2 regions of the Georgenia sp. G2120 genome follow, and region 1 is predicted to be linked to the other one. Evidence: riboswitches for the same ligand, from Rfam matches in the RefSeq annotation. Region 1 holds a riboswitch; the other holds the start of a gene.
The links. Region 1 has a riboswitch for ZMP and ZTP ahead of glyA (serine hydroxymethyltransferase). Riboswitches for the same ligand answer to the same signal wherever they lie in the genome.
Positions count from the first base shown of each region.

Region 2: it holds a riboswitch for ZMP and ZTP, as region 1 does, so the genes downstream of both, purH (bifunctional phosphoribosylaminoimidazolecarboxamide formyltransferase/IMP cyclohydrolase) here and glyA (serine hydroxymethyltransferase) in region 1, are expected to answer to the same signal.

Region 1 covers NZ_JBUZNL010000009.1:155,575-158,776, reverse strand. The annotation lists gene purU (formyltetrahydrofolate deformylase) at 1-689, opposite strand, end outside; gene ACZLMO_RS11510 (GNAT family N-acetyltransferase) at 788-1,303, shown strand; ZMP/ZTP riboswitch at 1,337-1,439, shown strand; gene glyA (serine hydroxymethyltransferase) at 1,489-2,790, shown strand; gene ACZLMO_RS11500 (bifunctional 5,10-methylenetetrahydrofolate dehydrogenase/5,10-methenyltetrahydrofolate cyclohydrolase) at 2,787-3,202, shown strand, end outside.
Region 2 covers NZ_JBUZNL010000003.1:346,496-349,697, reverse strand. The annotation lists gene purH (bifunctional phosphoribosylaminoimidazolecarboxamide formyltransferase/IMP cyclohydrolase) at 1-1,565, opposite strand, end outside; ZMP/ZTP riboswitch at 1,710-1,798, opposite strand; gene purN (phosphoribosylglycinamide formyltransferase) at 1,803-2,426, opposite strand; gene ACZLMO_RS05555 (hypothetical protein) at 2,467-3,102, shown strand.

The DNA.
Region 1 (3,202 bases):
AGGTCCGCCGTCACGTAGTGCGCGCTCGCCCCGATGAGCTTGACGCCTCGCGCGTGCGCCTGGGCGTAGGGGCGCGCGCCCTTGAAGCTCGGCAGGAACGAGTGGTGGATGTTGATGGCCCGCCCGGCGAGCTTGCGGCACAGGTCGTCGGAGAGGATCTGCATGTACCGGGCGAGGACCACGAGCTCGATGCCGAGCTCGTCCACCAGCGTCATCAGCCGCGCCTCGGCCTCCGGCTTGGTCTCCTTCGTCACCGGCACGTGCAGGAACGGGACGTCGTAGAACCGCGCGAGGGGCTCGAGGTCGGGGTGGTTGGACACCACGGCCGCGACGTCGACCTGGAGGCGGTCCGAGCGCTGCCGGAACAGCAGGTCGGTGAGGCAGTGCGCCTCCTTGGAGACCAGCACGATCGTGCGCAGCGGGCGTCCGACGACGTCGAGCGTGTACGTCATGTCGAACCGCTCGGCGAGCCCCTCCACGGCGGCCCGCACGTCGTCGACGTCGTGCTCCGTGCGGACCTGGACCCGCATGAAGAACAGGCCGGTCTCGGGGTCGCCGTACTGCTGGGACTCCGTGATGTTGCCGCCGTGCTCGGAGAGCAGGCCGGAGACGGCGTGCACGATGCCGGGCCGGTCCGGGCAGGACAGGGCGAGGACGAGATGCTGCGGGTCGACGACTGTGGGGTTCACCGGCGGCACCCTAGTCGTCCGCGTCGGGCCGCCGCCGAGGTGACCACTCCGCGCGCCGAGGTCCGACGCGGGGGCGTCGGGGATGGAAGACTACCGACATGGACGTAACCATCGACGTGGTCGACGACGAGCACGCTGGCGAGCTGATGACGGTCCGTCGTGCCGCGTTCGTCACGGAGGCCCAGATCTACCAGGACCCGCACCTGCCGGCCCTCACGCAGTCGCTCACCGAGCTGCGCGCCGACCTGGCGCGCGCCGACGTCGTGACGATCGGCGGCTGGCTCGGCCACCGGCTCGTCGGCTCCGTCCGGGTCGAGCTCGGCGGGGACCGGGCGACCCTCAGCCGCCTCGCCGTCGTCCCCGACCTCCAGAACCAGGGCATCGGCACCGAGCTGCTCATGTCGGTCCTCGAGTACCTGCCCGAGGAGACCGCGGAGGTCTGGATCTCCACCGGCCAGGACTCGGTGCAGAACCTCGCGATGTACCAGAAGAACGGTTTCGAGCACCAGTTCGACCAGCACACCGGCGACCTCACGTACGCCTACCTGCGCCGCATCCTCGGCGAGGGGGACCCGGTCGGGGCGAGCGCCGACGCCGCGCGCAGCGCCGAGTAGCCGGACGGCGGAGGCTCCCGCGGGCCGGTAGGCTGACCACGTCGTGACTGGCGAGAGGTGGATCGACCACCGGGGAGCGACGCGACCGTGGTCCGCCACGGGGAGAAGTCTTCGGCCGTCCGCCTGGGTCGAGGTCACCACAGTCGTGAGAGCTCACGCCGTGGCGTGACCGACCGAGGAGAGAGATGACCACCGAGACCAGCCCCACCGCCCGTTCGCTCGACGCCCCGCTCGCGGAGGTGGACCCGGAGATCGCCGCGGTCCTCGAGGGCGAGCTCACCCGCCAGCGCGAGACCCTCGAGATGATCGCGTCGGAGAACTTCGTCCCGCGCGCCGTCCTCCAGGCCGCCGGCTCCGTCCTGACGAACAAGTACGCCGAGGGCTACCCGGGGCGCCGCTACTACGGCGGCTGCGAGCAGGTCGACATCGCGGAGAACCTCGCGATCGACCGCGCGAAGTCGCTCTTCGGCGCCGGTTGGGCCAACGTCCAGCCGCACTCCGGGGCCCAGGCCAACGCGGCCGTCCTCCACGCGCTGCTCACCCCGGGCGACCCGCTGCTGGGCCTCGACCTCGCCCACGGCGGTCACCTCACGCACGGGATGCGGATCAACTTCTCCGGCAAGCTCTACGACGTCTCCGCGTACGGCGTGGACGAGCAGACCCACCGGATCGAGATGGACGCCGTCCGCGAGACCGCCCTCGCCACCCGGCCCAAGGTCATCGTGGCCGGCTGGTCCGCCTACCCCCGCCAGCTCGACTTCGCCGCCTTCCGCGAGATCGCGGACGAGGTCGGCGCCTACCTGTGGACCGACATGGCGCACTTCGCGGGGCTCGTCGCCGCGGGCCTCCACCCGAACCCGGTCCCGCACTCCGACGTGGTGTCCACGACGATCCACAAGACGATCGGCGGTCCCCGCTCCGGCATGATCCTCGCGAAGGACCCCGAGCCGCTCGGCAAGAAGCTCAACTCGGCCGTGTTCCCCGGCCAGCAGGGCGGACCGCTCATGCACGTCGTCGCGGCCAAGGCCGTGGCCCTCAAGCTCGCCCACGGCGACGAGTTCAAGGACCGCCAGCGCCGCACGGTCCAGGGCGCGCAGATCCTCGCCGAGCGCCTCCTCGCGGAGGACGTCGCCTCGACCGGCGTCTCGCTCGTCACCGGAGGCACGGACGTCCACCTCGTGCTCGTCGACCTGCGCAACCACGCGCTCGACGGCCAGCAGGCCGAGGACCTCCTGCACGCGGCCGGCATCACGGTCAACCGCAACTCCGTCCCGTTCGACCCGCGTCCCCCGCGCGTGACGTCCGGCCTGCGAATCGGCACCCCCGCGCTCGCCACCCGCGGGTTCGGGGAGACCGAGTTCCGGGAGGTCGCCGACATCATCGCCATCGCCCTGCGGGACGGTCAGAGCGCCGACGTCGAGGCCCTGCACGCCCGCGTCGACGCCCTCACCGCCCAGTTCCCGCTCTACGAGGGCCTCGCCCAGTGACCGCCCGGCTGCTCCCCGGCGGCCCGGTCGCCGAGTCGGTCCTCGCGGACGTCCGCGAGCGCGCCGCCCGCCTCGTCGAGGGCGGCACGACGCCGGGCCTGGGCACGATCCTCGTCGGCTCCGACTCCGCCTCGGCCGGGTACATCCGGATGAAGCAGGCGAAGGCCGCCGAGCTCGGCTTCACCTCGCCCCACATCCACCTGCCCGACGACGCCACCCAGGCCGACGTGCTCGCCGCCGTGTCCGAGATGAACGACGCGGCGGACGTCCACGGCGTGCTCCTCCAGCACCCCACGCCACCGCAGATCGACTTCGACGCCGCGCTCCTCGCGCTCGACCCGGACAAGGACGTCGACGGCCTGCACCCGGTCAACATGGGGCGGCTCGCACTGGGCATGCCCGGCCCCGTCCC
Region 2 (3,202 bases), on a different contig from region 1:
GAGCCGCGCGCACGCTCGGGCGTCGCCCCGGCCGCACCGTCCTCCGCACCGGCCTGCGCACCACCGGCGGACTCGACGTCGGAGCTCACCTCGACCCCGAGCGTGTTCGCCCGCTCGACCGCGAGACGGCACGAGTCGACGCGGTTGACCTGCCCCATGCCCACGCCGACCGTCGCGCCGGCGTCGGCGAGCAGCACGGCGTTCGATCGCACGGCCCGCACGGAGCGCCACGCGAACTCGAGGTCGGCAAGGGTCGCCTCGTCGGCGGGCTCCCCGGACACGTGGGTCCACCCCTCGATCGAGTCGCCGGGCGCGTCCACGGCGTCGCGGGCCTGGACGAGCGCCCCGCCGGTGATCGGCCGGATCTCGGTGCCGCCGCGCGGTTCGGGCGTCACGGTGAGCACGCGCAGGTTCTTGCGCCGGGCGAGCAGCTCGCGCGCCGCCTCCTCGACCTCGGTCGCCACGAGCACCTCGGTGAACACGCCCGCCATCGCCTCGGCCATCGCCGCGGTCACGGGCCGGTTCGCCGCGATGACGCCGCCGTAGGCGGAAACCGGGTCACAGGCGTGCGCGGCACGGTAGGCGGCCTCGACGCTCTCGCCGACCGCGATCCCGCACGGGTTGGCGTGCTTGATGATCGCCACGGCGGGCCGCTCGTGGTCGAGCGCGGCGCGCAGGGCGGCGTCGGCGTCGACGTAGTTGTTGTAGCTCATCGCCTTGCCCTGGAGCTGGGTGGCGCCGGCGATCCCGCCCTCGACGCCGGCGGCCGCGTAGAGCGCGGCCGCCTGGTGCGGGTTCTCGCCGTAGCGCAGGGTGGCGCGCCGCTCGAGACCGAGCCCGACGTAGGCGGGGGCCTGCGCGGCGGGGGCGTCGGCCTCGTACCCGGAGGTGGCCGTCTCGGCGTCGGCGGCCTGCTCGGCGAACCAGGTGGCCACGGCGGCGTCGTAGGCGGCGGTGTGGGCGAACGCCACGGCGGCGAGGGCGCGCCGCTCGGCGAACGTGAAGCCGCCCTCGGCGAGCGCCCGGGTCACCTCGCCGTACCGGTCCGGGTCGACCACGACCGCGACCGACGGGTGGTTCTTCGCCGCGGCCCGCACCATCGTGGGGCCCCCGATGTCGATCTGCTCCACGGCGTCGTCGTACCCGGCGCCGGAGGCGACGGTCTGCGCGAACGGGTAGAGGTTGACGACCACGAGGTCGAACGGCTCGATCCCCAGCTCGTCGAGCTGCTCGCGGTGGTCGGCGAGCCGCCGGTCCGCCAGCACGCCGGCGTGGACGTTGGGGTGGAGGGTCTTCACGCGCCCGTCGAGGCACTCGGGGAATCCCGTGACCTGCTCGACCGGGGTGACGGGGATGCCGGCCTCGGCGATGCGGGCAGCGGTCGACCCGGTCGAGACGATCTCGACGCCCGCCTCCGCCAGCGCCCCCGCGAGCTCGACCAGCCCGGTCTTGTCGTACACGGAGACCAGCGCGCGGCGCACGGCGTGGCGGTCGGCGGCGGCGCGGGTCGTGCGCTCGGGCCCGGCGCCGGGGGCGGTGTCCGCGGTCGGGGTCGCGTCGGCCACGGGACTGTCGGCTACGGGGCCGGCGGCTACGGGGCCATCGGCAGCGGGTCCGGCGGTTGCGGTGCCTGCAGCGGCGTCGGGGGTCGGCTGGGCGTTCACGGGGTCCTCCTCTTCTCGGCGGTCCCGGGCGCGGTGCGCACCCGGCCCCGGCGCCCAGGCGAGCGGCGCGGTGAGGGGTTCGTCGGCCGCTCCCCGGTGGTCACCCACCTCGTTCGCCAGTCGCGGCCGTCCCCGAGTCTACGCGGGCGGGACCGCCCCGTGCCGGGGGGTCGGCAGGCTGAGATCGCTGCGCGCGAGACGCGTGAGGACGTCGACGAGCATGGCCCGCTCCTCGACCTTGATCCGCTCGTGGAGGGTCTCCTCGGTATCGCCGTCCTCGATCCGGACGGCCCGCTGGTCGACGATCGGGCCGGTGTCCACCCCGGCGTCGACCACGTGGCACGTGCACCCGGTGACGCGCACGCCGTGGGCGAGGGCGTCGCGGACCCCGTGGGCGCCGGGGAAGGACGGCAGCAGCGCGGGGTGGGTGTTGAGGACGGGCCGCGCGCCGAGCACGGCGGGGCCGAGGATCTTCATGAAGCCTGCGCTCACGACGACGTCCGGCTCGTACGCGGCGATCTCGCCGGCGAGGTGGGCGTCCCAGGCGGCGCGGTCCGGGTGGTCACGGAGGGGGGCCACGAAGGTCGGGATCCCCGCGCGCCGAGCCCGCTCCTCGCCGAGCGTCCCGGTCCGGTCCGTCCCCACGCCGACGACGACGAACGGCGCGCCCGGTGCGGCGGCGTCGAGGACGGCCTGCAGGAGGGTCCCGGAGCCGGAGACGAGCACGAGGAGGCGGAGCGGGCGCGGGGGTGCGGAGGTCACGACGTCCAACGGTAGACGCCCGGCGGGTGACAATGACCGGGTGACGACGCCATCGAACGGACGGCAGCCCGCCCCGACGACGGACCCGGCGCCGCCGCGGAGCTCCGAGGAGGAGCGCGCGCACGAGCTCGGCCGGTGGTCGACGGCGGCCAGCGTGCTCGTCATCGGCAGCGCGCTGGGCACCCTGGTCGTCACCCGCTTCCCCGCGACGATCGGGCTGGGCGTGCTCGCGCTCCTCGGCGTGGCGGCGGCCGTGTACGCCCGCCGGTTCCGGGAGCCGAGGAGCGGTACGGACGCGCGGTCGAACCCGGCGGGCGCGCCGGCGGGCCGGACGACGGACCCCCGGGGCGGTGCCGGCGTCCCGGGAACGGGCGTGCCCGGCGTGCTGCCGCCGAGGCGGGGCGGGAGCAGCCCTCCCGGCAGGGGCACGAGCGAGGACGGCGGGTCGTCGGAGCGTCCCGCGGGTCCGACCCTCGCCCAGCGCCGCGAGCGCTCGCTCACGGTCACCGTCGTCATCGGCTCGATCATCGCCGCCCTCCACCTGGTCCCGGCGTTCGCCTGGAACATGCAGATGGAGAACCAGGAGTGCCTCGACGGCGCCGTGACGAACCAGGGCCGCGACGCCTGCGCGAACGAGCTCGACGACCAGCTGCGGGGCCTCCTCCCGACCGGTTGACCGGGGCCGACGCCCGCTCGCGTCGGCCCGCGTCGAGCCCTCCGTCAAGTCCCCGTCCCACGTCCCGGACACCGCGAGGCACGCGCACCGGTCCCCCGGC